One region of the Arthrobacter sp. B3I9 genome, then DNA from elsewhere that is predicted to be linked to it. Evidence: riboswitches for the same ligand, from Rfam matches in the RefSeq annotation. Region 1 holds a riboswitch; each other region holds the start of a gene.
The links. Region 1 has a riboswitch for S-adenosylmethionine ahead of QFZ65_RS14905 (bifunctional o-acetylhomoserine/o-acetylserine sulfhydrylase). Riboswitches for the same ligand answer to the same signal wherever they lie in the genome.

Region 1 (3,349 bases):
ACTGGGCCTGGCGGCGCTGATCGGAATCCCCTCGCTGGGCCTCTACGCCGCGGGCCGGGCGCTGGGCATCACGACGGCGATCATTCCGAGCGCGTTGGACTCCTACTGGTGGACGGTGCCGGTGCTGATCCTCTCCGCGGTCCGGCACGGCATCGTCGAGGAGGTCATTGTGGTGGGCTACCTGCTGGACCGGCTCGGCAAGCTCGGCTGGAGCATGCCGCTGGCGATCTTCGCGAGCTCAATGCTCCGCGGCAGCTACCACCTCTACCAGGGCTTTGGCCCGTTCATCGGCAATGCGCTGATGGGCGTGGTGTTCGCCCTCGTCTATACCCGCACCCGCCGCGTGATGCCGCTCGTCATAGCCCACGCCCTGCTGGACACGGTGGCGTTCGTCGGCTTCAGCCTGTTCGGCAAGTCCATCGGCCTGGGCTGAGCCGTCAGACTCCGGCGGGTTAAAGGATCTCGGCCGCCAGCAAGGGGCGACATCGTTGGCGCCCCTTGCTGGCGGCCGAAGTGCGGTGGGCGGCGAGGCCTAGATGGTGACGGCCCCGGAGGCAGTCTCGAACGTAACGGAAAGGATGCCCGGCGTGCCGTGCGGAGCCATCCAATTGACGGCGACATCCTCCAGCGGTTCCTCCACCGGTTCACCCAGCCACTCGGTCACGCGGTCTGCGGAACCGGCAATGGTCAGTGCCGTCATCTTGACCTCGCTGGGGTAGGCGTTGGAGGGGTGAAGTTCCGGATCGCCCTCCCACTTGAGCATGTACGGCACCTGCGGATCGGCGATGAGGCCCAGGATGCCGATCTGCTTCCAGACAAGCTCGCGGCCGTCCGGGAACTTCCGGTTCCCGTTGACGGCAGAGCGGCCCAGGCGTTCCTCGAAGGGTGCCAGGTCGTCAACCTCGACGCACCAGCCCATCCAGCCGCCGCCGGCCGCGGACCGGGCCCGGACGGCTTGGCCGAAGGGCGCCTTGTCCGAGGCGGGGTGGTCCAGGACCTCCACGACCTCCAGGTACTTGTGTCCAGCGAGCGGGATAATCATGTTCCGGGTTCCGAAACGGGGGTGTACTCCGCCCTTCACGGCTTCAACGCCGAGGGCGGACGCGATACGTTCGGTGGTGGCAGCGAGGCCATCCTGTTCACAGGCGTAAGAGACGTGATCCATGCGCATGCCCTCATCTTGGCACTTTGTGATGGTGCTCTCAGCTTAGGTAACCCTTACCGCCGCGGGGCGCCGTTTTACGGGCGACGGGAAGCTCCGCGGAGCCCCGGCGGGGCGCGTTGCGGTACCCCCCGGGCCAGGGCCGGAGTGCGGACTTCATCTTCGTCATAAACCTATCCAGGGCCCGCTAACCGTTCCTACACTGAAGCCAGGTCATGAGTGCCAGCGCACAGCCCCGGCTTGCTGGCCGGCAACCCTCGTTTCGCGGTGGGGTGCCCCGGGTGAAGACCTGGCCGTCCGGCGTCCGCCGGCCGGCAAGCGCGGCGCCTGCGCCGACCCCGGGCCGACGGCTGCAGGGGCGGTGCGTGCCCCGGTCCCCTAGGAGCATCCCGATGTCCAACGCCTGGTCCTTTGAAACCCGCCAGATCCACGCCGGCCAGCAGCCGGACGGCGCCACCGGCGCCCGTTCCCTCCCTATCTACCAGACGACGTCCTTCGTGTTCCCCAGCGCCGAAAGCGCAGCCAACCGCTTCGCGCTGGCGGAGATAGCGCCGATCTACACCCGGATCGGCAATCCCACGCAGGACGCGGTGGAGCAGCGCGTGGCGAGCCTGGAAGGCGGACTCGCGGCGCTGTTGCTCAGCTCCGGCCAGGCCGCGGAGACGTTCGCCATCCTCAACATCGCGGAGGCCGGCGACCATATCGTCGCCAGCCCCAGCCTGTACGGCGGCACCTACAACCTGCTGGCCCATACCCTGAAGAAGTTCGGGATCTCGGTGACGTTCGTGCAGGACCCCGACGATCTGGAGCAGTGGCGCGGCGCCGTCCGGCCCAACACCAAGCTCTTCTTCGGCGAGGTGGTGTCCAACCCGCGCCAGGACGTCCTGGACATCGGGGGCATATCCGCGGTGGCGCACGCGGCCGGCGTCCCGCTGATCGTGGACAACACCCTTGCCACCCCCTACCTGATCCGGCCGATCGAGTGGGGGGCGGACATCGTGGTGCACTCGGCCACCAAGTACCTTGGCGGCCACGGCGCCGCCATCGCGGGCGTGATCGTCGACTCCGGCAACTTCGACTTCGGAGCAGAGCCTGAGCGCTTTCCCGGCTTCAACATCCCGGACCCCACCTACAACGGCATCGTCTACGCGCGGGACCTCGGCAAGGACGGTGCCCTCGGCGCGAACCTGTCCTACATCCTCAAGGCGCGCGTCCAGCTGCTGCGCGACCTGGGCTCGGCCGTCTCCCCGTTCAACGCCTTCCTGATCGCCCAGGGCATCGAGACCTTGAGCCTGCGGATGGAGCGCCACGTCGCCAATGCCACCAAGGTCGCCGAATGGCTTGAGGCCCGGGCCGACGTCGAATCGGTCGCCTACGCGGGGCTGCCGTCCAGCCCCTGGTATGAGCGCGGCCGCCAGTACGGACCCAAGGGCACCGGCGCCGTGGTGTCGTTCGTGGTCGCCGGGGGAGCGGAGGCCGGCAAGCGCTTCGTCGATGCCCTGGAGCTGCACTCCCACGTGGCGAACATCGGGGACGTGCGCTCGCTGGTCATCCACCCGGCGTCGACCACGCACAGCCAGCTGTCGCCGGAACAGCAGACGGTCGCCGGCGTCCATCCGGGCCTTGTGCGGCTTTCGGTCGGACTGGAGCACATCGACGACATCCTCGCGGACCTTGATGCCGGCTTCCGCGCGGCCAAGGCCGACTGACCCGTATTCCGGTGCCCGGGGCCGTTCCGGTGCCCGGGTCCAATACCGGGCACCGGAACGGCGGGTAGTCACATAACCGTCACATTCTTGGCCACAGGCGCGCCACCTTTCGTAAACTCGACACAGGTCATGAGTGCCAGCGCCAGCCCCGGCTTGCTGGCCGGCAACCCTCCTTTTGCGGCGGGGTGCCCCGGGTGAAGACCTGGCCTGCCGGTCTGCCGACGGCGGGCAAGCGCGAAGTGAGGTCCCCAATGACAATTGCCGCCGCCCGTACGGGTGCACCCGTTAGCACCACCACCGTTCCCGACGGGACGGTCCAGTACATCCGCATCAGTGACCTGGAGCTTGAATCCGGCTCCCGGCTGCCCGACGTCACCCTCGCCTACGAGACGTGGGGAACCCTCAACGCGGACCGCTCCAACGCGGTCCTGATCGAGCATGCGCTGACCGGCGACACGCACGTCACCCGCGGCGCCAG
Region 2 (3,349 bases), 590 kb from region 1:
TCGGCCAGCGAGAAGGCTTCGCCGCGGGACGGAAAACCGTATGGGAAATCGCGCTGGCCTTAACTGGGCCCTTCAGCGTGCTCGGCTGCCCGGCACTGTCCAAACCGGCGGGAGTAAACGAGCACGGGATGCCCGTGGGAGTACAGCTCGTCGGACGTCACGGCACCGAGGAACCCTGTTAGCCCCTGGACCCATCCAGAGTGTTCAGGTCGGACCCGGTGAATGGCGTAAGCCACATTTCGGACCTACCTCCTGCGCTCCTTCACTCGGAAGTTAAGCTTTCGTCATGACGGATCCGTCCCACTCCCACGGCACCAGCAGGCAGGCACCCCGCAGCTTCAAGTACGTCCTCATGCTTGGCGCCTTGGCCGCGCTTCCAGCCCTGACCACGGACATGTACCTGCCCTCCTTGCCCGCCGTGGAGGCCGTTTTCCAAACCACCCAGACCGCCGTCCAGTTGACGTTGTCCGGAACCCTCGTCGGTGCTGGCATCGGTCAGCTTGTCATCGGACCCTTTTCTGATCGGTTCGGACGACGGCTGCCGCTGGTCGTTGGCATTTCGCTGCACGTGGTCATTTCATTGCTGTGCTCCATTACGCCGGACATCGCAACGCTGACGGGGCTGCGTGTGCTGCAGGGTTTCTTTAACGCAGCGGCCGCCGTGGTGGCCCTCGCCGTCATCCGTGATCGCTTCGTCGGTTCCGCTGCCGCCCAGTTGCTATCCCGGCTGATGCTGGTCATCGGCGTTGCACCGCTCCTGGCCCCCACCGTAGGCCAGGCCATCTCTGGCCTCTGGAACTGGCGCGCCGTCTTCTATGCGCTGGCGCTTATCGGGATGGTCCTGGTGGCAATCGTCTGGAAATTCATGCCGGAGACGCTGCCGGAGGATCGGCGCCGTCCGGGCCACCCCAGGCATGTTGCCGGAGCCTACTGGTCCCTGCTGCGGGACAAGCACTTTATGGCGCTGGCCGTCATCCCCGGGCTTGGGCTGGCCCTGATCATGAGTTACGTCGTGGTTCCCCCTTCGTCTTCCAGAACGAATACGGCCTTACCGCCCGGCAATTCGCCCTCGTTTTCGCCCTCAGCGGCGCCGCGCTTGTCCTGTCGGCGCAGCTCAGTGCCGCCCTGGTTCGAAAATCCCCGCCGGCCCGCCTCCTGCGCACAGCCCTCTTAGTGCAGCTGGGCCTCGCCCTGGTACTGCTCGTCGTGGTAGTTACGGGTGCCGGCGGCCCGTTCGGCCTGCTGGCCGGACTGTGGCTGGTCCTTGCAGCCCAAGGCATGATTCCGGCCAACGCCTCCATATTGGCCCTGCAGAAGTACGGCCACATGGCGGGTACGGCGGCCGCAGTTATTGGCGCCCTCCAGTCCGGCGTCGCCGGACTCATCAGCCCCCTGGTGGGGGTTCTGGGCGGAAATGCACTGTCGATGGTTGCCGTTATGATCGGCAACTGCGCCCTAGCGGTGACTGTGCTTGCGGCGGGAACTGCCGCGTACCGGAAGGGTGGCTGGCCGGAACACGCGGAACGCGATGATGACCAGCGGGTCAATGCCGACGATTAGGGGACTCTTCCCCCGCGGCAAACGCTGAGCGCCTTCGCTGCCTCCCTTCATACGGAGTCAACTTTCTTGTGGCGCCCGACCCGCGCCCATAGTGTCCTAGTTACAGATCATGAGTTCCAGCACTGAGCCCTGGCTTGTTGGACGGCAACCCTCTTCGTGGTGGGGTGCCCCAGGTGAAGATCCGGCCGCTTCGCAAGAGCGTTGCGGCAAGCATCGAGCCCCGCTTCAGCGTGACGTCCTCGTGGACGGAAAAATCCCATGTCTTATATCTGCCTGATCCTCTCCGGCGCTGCCCTCCTGATCAACGCCCTCGGCCTTCTGGGCCGCATTCCGGCCCGTGACAGCGGCGTTTTCAACATCGTCATCGGCACCCTTCAGCTGGTGCTGGCCGTGCTCCTGGCTGCTGCCGCCGGGGTGACCGTGAACTGCTGCTGGGAGCTGCCGGCGTCGTCCTTTTCGGCATCACGTACCTCTACGTCGGGCTCAACGCCGTGCTTAACCTCGAGTCGGCCGGGGTCGGCTGGTTCTGCGCCCTGGTAGCTCTCCTCGCCGTCTTCTACTCTGCCGCCAACATTGCAAAAGACCCCTTCTTGTCGGTGCTGTGGCTGAGCTGGGCGGTCCTGTTGTCCCTGTTCTTCTTTGTTCTAGCCGGGGAAAGTCCTCCCTCTCGGCATTCACCGGCCGGGCGGCCGTGCTCACAGGACAAATCACGACGACGGCGCCGGCGCTGCTGGGGCTCAGCGGCGCGTGGCCGGCGGGATGGTTCCTGGCGGGCATCACCGCCGTCGTCATCGCCGGCCTGTTCACTGCGGCCCTGGCCATCAGCAAGTCCGGAGGTCCACGGAATCCTGCCAGCCCCGTACCAGCCGCAGCGGCCCAACCCATCTCCGCTTAAACGCTCTCCAACGATCAGCGCATTTGATTCCCACCCAGCGTTCACGAAAGGCAATCCCATGACATCACTAGCCGCCGCCACCGACCAGGTCGACTACGAGACCCTCGCCAACCGGTTCCGTCCCATCTTCGCAAGGATTGCCGAAGGCGCCAGCGCGCGCGAACAGGACCACCGGCTGCCCTTTGCCGAAATCAAGGAACTCACGCAGGCAGGCTTCGGTGCCCTCCGTGTTCCCGTGTCCGACGGCGGGTCCGGCGCCTCCCTGCCCCAGCTCTTCCGCCTGCTCACCGAACTCGCCGCAGCCGATTCCAACATTCCGCAGGCCCTGCGCGGCCACTTCGCGTTCGTCGAGGACCGCCTGGTCTCCACCGGCGCTCAGCGCGCCGTGTGGCTGGAACGATTCGTAAAGGGCGAGATCGCCGGCAACTCCTGGACCAAGGTGGGCACCGTCAAAATCGGCGACGTCATCACCAAGGTCAGCCCGGACCCGGAAAGCACCACCGGCGGTTTCCGGATCAACGGCACCAAGTACTACCGGCAGCATCTTCGCAGACTGGATTGACACCTTCGCGCAGCGCACCGATAACGACGTCAAGGTGATCGCCGTCGTCAACGCCCACCAGCCCGGGGTCACACACTCCGACGACTGGGACGGCTTCGGCCAGCGCACCACAGGCTCCGGCACCAGCACGTTCACGGACGCAGCGGTCGAGGCCGAAAACGTCATCGACTTCGACACCCGATTCAAGTACCAGACAGCGTTCTACCAAGCCGTACTCCTGGCCGTGCTGGCCGGAAGCATCAAGGCCGCCGAACGGGAAATCGCCGCCGAGGTCCGCAACCGCACCAGGATCTTCTCCCACGGCAACGCCGACTCCTTCGCCGCCGACCCGC
Region 3 (3,349 bases), 1.6 Mb from region 1:
CGCCGCAACCCGGTGGTGGCCGGCGACTTCGTCTCGCTCGTCGGGGACGTCACGGGAGAACCGGACACGCTGGCACGGCTGGTGAAGATCCAGGACCGCAGGACACTGCTGCGGCGCAGCGCCGATGACACCGACCCGATTGAACGCGCCGTCGTCGCCAACGCCCACCAGCTCGTGATTGTGGTGGCGGCCGCCAATCCCGAGCCGCGGACGGGCTTTATTGACCGCGCCCTCGTGGCGGCCTACGACGCCGGCATCGAGCCGCTGCTGCTGGTGACCAAGGCTGACGTCAAGGACCCGGCCGAGCTGCTCTCCAACTACCGGCACCTGGAGTTCCCGGTCATCATCAGCAAGACGGCGGATTCTGCCGCCTCGGGCATCGACGCGCGCTCCGACGACGGGTTGTCGGCCAGGCTGGACAAGGACGCGGTGTCTCAGCTGCGCGGCTACCTCGACGGCAAGGTCACCGTCATGCTCGGCCACTCCGGCGTCGGAAAGTCCACCATGGTCAATGCCCTCACCGGCGCCGAGCGCGCCACCGGCGGCGTCAACGCCGTGACCGGACGCGGACGCCACACCTCATCCTCAGCCCTTGCCCTCAAGGTCAACGACGCGCCGGCCGGCAGCTGGATTATCGACACCCCCGGCATTCGCTCCTTCGGCCTGGCACACGTGGATCCGGACCGGATTCTCCGGTCCTTTCCGGATCTCGAGCCCGGTACGGACGCCTGCGAGCGTGGATGCAAGCACGACTCCAGCGCCGTCAACTGCGGCGTCGACGCCTGGGTGGCGGCAGGGCACGCGGGACCTTCCGGACCGGCCCGGCTCGCCTCCCTTCGCCGCCTGCTCGGCACGGATCCGCGGATGGAAGCGCAGGACGTCAAGGAACTCGGTACCGTTTCGTAGCTGGCCGGGAACGTGGCCTTCCGGCGTTGGAGCCTGCTTTGGCGGTAGTTTGGAACCATGAGTCAACCCGCTTCAAGCTACAACGATGACCTGCGCCTCGCCCATGTACTGGCAGATTCCGTGGATTCCCAGACCATGAGCCGCTTCAAGGCGCTCGACCTTCGGATCGAGACGAAGCCCGACCTGACCCCGGTCACCGACGCTGACAAGTCCGCCGAGGAAGCCATCCGGGGCCAGCTGTCGCGCTCCCGCCCGCGGGACGCCGTCCTCGGCGAAGAGTTCGGCAGCTCCGGGCACGGCTCCCGGCGCTGGATCATCGATCCCATCGACGGGACCAAAAACTTTGTCCGTGGCGTCCCCGTCTGGGCCACCCTGATCGCCCTCGTGGACGAGGGCGAGCCCGTGGTCGGCGTCGTCAGTGCCCCGGCACTGGGCAAGCGCTGGTGGGCGGCGAAGGGTGCCGGCGCCTACACCGGCCGCTCCCTCGCGTCCGCGACGCGGCTGAAAGTCTCCAACGTTTCGGAACTTTCGGACGCCTCCCTGTCCTACTCGAGCCTGGGCGGCTGGAAGCAACGCGGAAACCTTGACGAGTTCATCGGACTGACCGAGGAAGTCTGGCGGACCCGCGCCTACGGCGACTTCTGGTCCTACTGCCTGGTGGCGGAGGGCGCCGTCGACATCGCCTGCGAGCCCGAACTGAACCTGTACGACATGGCCGCCCTCGTCCCGATCGTCACGGAAGCCGGCGGCCGCTTCACCTCCCTCGAGGGAGAGGACGGGCCGTTCGGCGGCAACGCCCTCGCCACCAACTCCATCCTCCACTCCGAGGTCCTCAAGCGCCTGAACCCCGGCCTCGACGACCTCCTCTAGAGGCAAGCCGGAGCCGCCCGTAACAAAACGCTTCATATTCCGGCACGCCTTTTCGGCGGCAGCAGGCATGTCCTACGCTCGAAGCAGGTCACGAGTGCCAGCGCTAAACCCCGGTTTGCTGGCCGGCAACCCTCCATTCGCGGCGGGGTGCCCCGGGTGACGACCTGGCCGGTCCGGAACGGACCCGGCAAGCGCGGATCCCCGAGGCAGGGGGTCCTTTTCAAGCGAGGTCCCATGACGACTGCAACCTTTCCCGCCACCCCCGGTTTCGGCTCCGCTTCAGAGACGCCGCGCGATGACCGATTCGCCGTCGCCGTCCGGCCGCTCGCAGCGGTGACCGGAGCCGAAATCCAGGCGCCCCTGATCCAGGGCGGCCACGTCCGCTACGCCAACCTCGACTACGGCGCGTCCGCCCCGGCGCTGTCCGTGGTGTCGGCCTACCTGAACGAAATCCTGCCGTTCTACGCCAGCGTCCACCGCGGCGCAGGATATGCCTCACAGATCAGCACCTCGGTCTACGAGAACGCCCGCAACATCGTCCGGAACTTCGTTCGCGGACGGGCCGATGACTCGGTCATTTTCACCCGCAACACCACCGATTCACTGAACTTGCTGGCCGGCTGCCTGCCGGTCGAGAACGGCCGGCACACCGGCGAGGTGCTCTACCTCGACATCGAACACCACGCCAACCTGCTGCCGTGGCAGACCGTGCCGCACCACAGCGTCGTGGCCGCGCCCACCATCGCGGAGACCCTCGACGCGCTGCGCGGGCAACTCGCGGGCGGGGGCATCAGCTTGCTGGCGGTCACCGGCGCCTCGAACGTCACCGGCGAGATCCTGCCGGTCCGCGCGCTGGCCGCCCTGGCCCATGAGTACGGCGCGCGGATCGTCGTCGACGCCGCCCAGCTTGCCCCGCACCGCCGGATCGACATCGCCGCGGACGACGTCGACTACCTCGCCTTTTCCGGCCACAAACTCTACGCGCCGTTCGGCGCGGGCGTGTTGGTTGGCCGGCCTGACTGGCTCGACGCCGGCACCCCGCACCTGGCCGGCGGCGGCGCGGTCAGCGACGCGCGGCTCGACACCGTCAGCTGGACCACCGGCCCGGCACGGCACGAGGGCGGCTCGCCGAACGTGCTTGGCGCTGCCACCCTGGCGCGGGCCACCCAGGTGATCACGGCCCTGGACCAGACACAGTGGCACGCCCACGAGAACGCCATCCGCGCCTTCCTCGTCGAGGGGCTTCGCCGGATCGACGGCGTGAGCGTGCACCAGATTTTCGCGGACAGCGGCGCCGTAGCCGGTCGTGAAGACACCGGCCCGGGCACAATCGGCGTCGTCAACTTCTCGGTGGAAGGCTACGACGCCGGTTTGGTGGCGGCGTACCTTTCCGCCGAGCACGGGATCGGCCTGCGCGACGGCCGGTTCTGCGCGCACCCGTTGCTCAAGCGGCTGGGGCTGCCCTCCGGTTCCCTGCGGGCCAGCTTCGGCCTTGGCTCCCGGCTCGAGGATGCGCAGCGGCTCCTCGCCGGAATCCAGGAGCTGCGGCAGACCGGCCTCGGCTGGGACTACG
Region 4 (3,349 bases), 2.6 Mb from region 1:
CGACGCGCGGACCAGGCCGCTGCGGCGGGTCCACCGGGCCTGAGCCGGTAGCCGCTGCCGAGATGACAGTTCGCGTCAGTGCCTCACGGACATCCTGCCGCGAAGTGTGCCTCGCGGCAGGACGCCGCCTTAGACCTGCTTGAGCGCCTGGCCGAGGTCGCGGATCAGATCGTCAACGTCTTCCAGGCCCACGGAAAGCCGCACCACCCCGTCGCTGAGGCCGATCGCCGCGCGGCCCTCCGGCCCCATGGCGCGGTGCGTCGTCGTCGCGGGATGGGTAATCAGTGATTTGGCATCCCCCAGGTTATTGGAGATGTCGATGATCCGCAGCGCATCCAAAAGCGCGAAGGCTGCCTCTTTCGCGGAGCGTCCGGGGGAAGGTGACAGCTCCAGCGTCAGTACGGTGCCGCCCGACTTCATTTGCTTCGCCGCCAGCTCGTACTGCGGGTGCGATGGCAGCAGCGGATACTTCACCCAGTTGACCGCCGCCTGCTCCTCGAGCCACTCGGCCAGCCGCAGGGCCGATGCGGAGGAATGGTTCACCCTCAGGGCCATTGTCTCCAGGCCCTTCGTGAGCACCCAGGCGTTGAACGCCGAAAGCGCCGGACCGGTGTGGCGCATCAGCTGCTTGACCGGGCCCTCGATGAATTCCCTGGTGCCCAGGATTGCCCCGCCGAGCACTCTGCCCTGGCCGTCGATGTGCTTCGTGCCGGAGTAGACCACGACGTCGGCCCCCAGGTCTCCGCAGCGCTGCAACAGCGGGGTGGCGAAGACGTTGTCGACGACGACCGTAGCGCCGGCGGCGTGTGCCAATGCGCTCACGGCGGCGATGTCCACGATTTCCTGCATCGGGTTCGACGGCGACTCGAAGAAGACCGCCGTCGTCGGCTCGGCCAACGCCAGGCGCCATTGCTCCAGATCCGGCCCGTCCACGAAGACCGTCTCCACGCCCCAGCGGGGCAGGACGTCGTTGAGGATCACGAAGCAGGAGCCGAACAGCGAGCGGGCTGCAACCACGCGGTCGCCGGCGCCAAGCAGGGCGCCGAGTGCGGTGAAGACCGCGGACATGCCGGACGCCGTCGCAAAGCATGCCTCGGTGCCCTCCAGCAGCCGGAGCCGTTCCTGGAAAGTGGCCACCGACGGGTTGCCGTACCGGGAGTAAACGAACCTGTCGTCCTCACCCGTGAAGGCGCGTTCCGCGGCGGCGGCGGATTCGTAGACGAAGCCGGAGCTGAGGAAAACCGGCTCGGTGGTTTCCTGGAAGCCGGTGCGGTCGAGACCCCCTCGGACCGCCTGGGTTTCGGCACTCCAGTCTGCGGCGTCAGGATTGAAGCCCACTTAGATCTTTCCAAGCCTGGTGGGAAGGCCGCGGTTCTTCCAGCCGTTGACGCTCCGTTCACCATATTGGTCCGGTACGCCCTCGAAGCCCTCCAGGACGTTGTAGGCGACGAAGCCGGCCTCCGACGCGGCGCGGGCGGCGGCGACGGAGCGGACGCCGGAACGGCACAGGAACAGGTATTCCGTCCCGGCAGCATTGGGGGCCTGTTCTTTCAGCTGCTCCACGAACTTCGAGTTGGGGATGCCCCCCGCCAGGTTCCACTGTATGAACAGCGGATCGTTGTGCCGGTCGTTTGCGGACGCGGTGTCAGGGACGCCGACATAGGTCCACTCGGACTGCGTGCGGACATCGACGAGGACGGCCCCGGCCTCGAGCTTTGCCCAGGCCTCCTGTGGGCTGAGGTCTCCGGCGTAGCTCATGAGAGTCCCTCGGTTGTCTCTTCGTAGCCGAAACCGTCTATTTCCAGGCCTTCCACAGCGTCCGCGACGGCGGCGCCGGCCCTCGCAATGGCGGCGGGCAACACAACGGCCTGTGCCACGATCACTGTGCTGCCGTTGAACGTCGCCGACGGGCTGCCGTGCAAAACGTAACCCTCTGCCAGCGCCGCGGAAACGCGCTCGCAGAAGGAGCGGTCGTCGGGACCGGTGAAGAGGCGGTAGGCCAGCCTTTCGTCCGGGGCAACACCGGGGACGGCAGGGGACGGCGCGGTTGCTGTGTTTGGAACAGTTGGGGCAGAAGCCTCGGGCACGACGATACTCCTTCTTCTCACGCTTGCAGCTCGAATGGTCGATATGCCGAGTAGTCACCTGAGGCACCCCGCCGCGAAAAAGGGAGGGTTGCCGACCGGCCAGTCAGGGCTTGGCACCGGTTCTCATTACTCCCCAAAAACGTAACACCTGCGCCAGGGGCGAGCACCGCCGTCGCCGTCATGTTCCGTAACCGGTGCGACCACCACCCGCGTGCCGGAACGAACGCGGACGCGGACGCCCCGGCCCCCGACGCCCCGGCCCGCTGTCCGGTGCCCCGCGGCCCCGGCCCGCTGTCCGGTGCGGGGCAGCCGCCCCTCGCCGGTGGACATGCCCTCTCCTCGGCTGCAGCAGTGGACATAGGGGCATCATGTCCGTCCGTTCACGGGCCCGGTGGACATGCTCTCCCGCGAGCAAGGCCAACGCCGGACATGCTCATTCCCGCACTCGGCCGGTGGACATGCCCTCTTCCCGGCCGCAGCAGTGGACATAGGGGCATTATGTCCGTCCGTTCGCGGGCCCGGTGGACATGCTCTCCCGCGAGCAAGGCCACCGCGGGATATGTCCAGTGCTGCACTGGGCCGGTGGGCATGCTCTCCGTCGAGCAAGGCCAACGCCGGACATGCTCATTCCTGCGCAGGAGCCGTTGGACATGCTCCCCCCTCCGGTGAGACCAACGCGGGACGCCCCTGCAGGCCGGGCCGGTGAGCCTCCTCTGGGTAGCCGCAGGCCGAATCCACGTACCGTGCGCCGCCACAGTATGCGCGCGGGGGACAGTTTCGAGTATCCGCTACTCGGGCGTTGTGATAGGCCGCTCGCTTTTACTGGTGAATAGAGGCCGCGGCGCATGGCGGCCTCAAGGTGCAAGGCCGCAGCTGGTTGAGGAAGTGTCACTCGGGCGTGCCGGGCTTTGCATATCGCCTCGGCACTGAATGGAGAAACCGTGAAACCCCGCGTCCTGATCACCGGCGCCGGCAGCCCTGCCGGCCGTGCACTCGCAGCGCAGTTGAGGTCCCGAGACATACCTTTCCTGGGAGCCGATAGCCGTGAACTGCCAGCTGGCGCCTGCTTCGACGCGGTGCGGGTGCCCTCCGCGACCGACCCCGAAATGGTTCCAGTGCTGCGGCGCCTCGTGGTCCGCGAGGGCATCAATCTCCTCATTCCGACCTCCAGCGAGGAACTGATTCACCTCTCGGCAGCCCGGGCCGGATTCGGCGGTGACGTCCGCGTCATCGTTGCAGACCCCGGTCCTGTGGCCTTGGCC

Region 2: another riboswitch for S-adenosylmethionine. It lies ahead of QFZ65_RS19110 (AmiS/UreI transporter); the one in region 1 lies ahead of QFZ65_RS14905 (bifunctional o-acetylhomoserine/o-acetylserine sulfhydrylase).
Region 3: another riboswitch for S-adenosylmethionine. It lies ahead of QFZ65_RS07585 (aminotransferase class V-fold PLP-dependent enzyme); the one in region 1 lies ahead of QFZ65_RS14905 (bifunctional o-acetylhomoserine/o-acetylserine sulfhydrylase).
Region 4: another riboswitch for S-adenosylmethionine. It lies ahead of QFZ65_RS02750 (DUF1737 domain-containing protein); the one in region 1 lies ahead of QFZ65_RS14905 (bifunctional o-acetylhomoserine/o-acetylserine sulfhydrylase).

Annotation. Positions count from the first base shown of each region.
Region 1 covers NZ_JAUSYO010000001.1:3,199,269-3,202,617, reverse strand. The annotation lists gene QFZ65_RS14915 (CPBP family intramembrane glutamic endopeptidase) at 1-433, shown strand, start outside; gene QFZ65_RS14910 (VOC family protein) at 533-1,171, opposite strand; SAM riboswitch class IV at 1,374-1,489, shown strand; gene QFZ65_RS14905 (bifunctional o-acetylhomoserine/o-acetylserine sulfhydrylase) at 1,555-2,871, shown strand; SAM riboswitch class IV at 2,997-3,112, shown strand; gene QFZ65_RS14900 (homoserine O-acetyltransferase) at 3,123-3,349, shown strand, end outside.
Region 2 covers NZ_JAUSYO010000001.1:2,608,760-2,612,108, forward strand. The annotation lists gene QFZ65_RS12270 (amidase family protein) at 1-182, shown strand, start outside; gene QFZ65_RS12275 (Bcr/CflA family efflux MFS transporter) at 287-1,174, shown strand; gene QFZ65_RS12280 (hypothetical protein) at 1,174-1,560, shown strand; SAM riboswitch class IV at 1,666-1,779, shown strand; partial or broken gene QFZ65_RS19110 (AmiS/UreI transporter) at 1,819-1,914, shown strand; partial or broken gene QFZ65_RS19115 (AmiS/UreI family transporter) at 2,022-2,156, shown strand; gene QFZ65_RS12290 (hypothetical protein) at 2,252-2,455, shown strand; gene QFZ65_RS12295 (acyl-CoA dehydrogenase family protein) at 2,514-3,017, shown strand; gene QFZ65_RS12300 (hypothetical protein) at 3,052-3,349, shown strand, end outside.
Region 3 covers NZ_JAUSYO010000001.1:1,608,349-1,611,697, reverse strand. The annotation lists gene QFZ65_RS07595 (ribosome small subunit-dependent GTPase A) at 1-906, shown strand, start outside; gene hisN (histidinol-phosphatase) at 964-1,776, shown strand; SAM riboswitch class IV at 1,863-1,976, shown strand; gene QFZ65_RS07585 (aminotransferase class V-fold PLP-dependent enzyme) at 2,011-3,349, shown strand, end outside.
Region 4 covers NZ_JAUSYO010000001.1:567,393-570,741, forward strand. The annotation lists gene QFZ65_RS02735 (glutamate--cysteine ligase) at 1-51, shown strand, start outside; gene QFZ65_RS02740 (O-succinylhomoserine sulfhydrylase) at 130-1,338, opposite strand; gene QFZ65_RS02745 (rhodanese-like domain-containing protein) at 1,339-1,758, opposite strand; gene QFZ65_RS02750 (DUF1737 domain-containing protein) at 1,755-2,003, opposite strand; SAM riboswitch class IV at 2,102-2,218, opposite strand; gene QFZ65_RS02755 (ATP-grasp domain-containing protein) at 3,029-3,349, shown strand, end outside.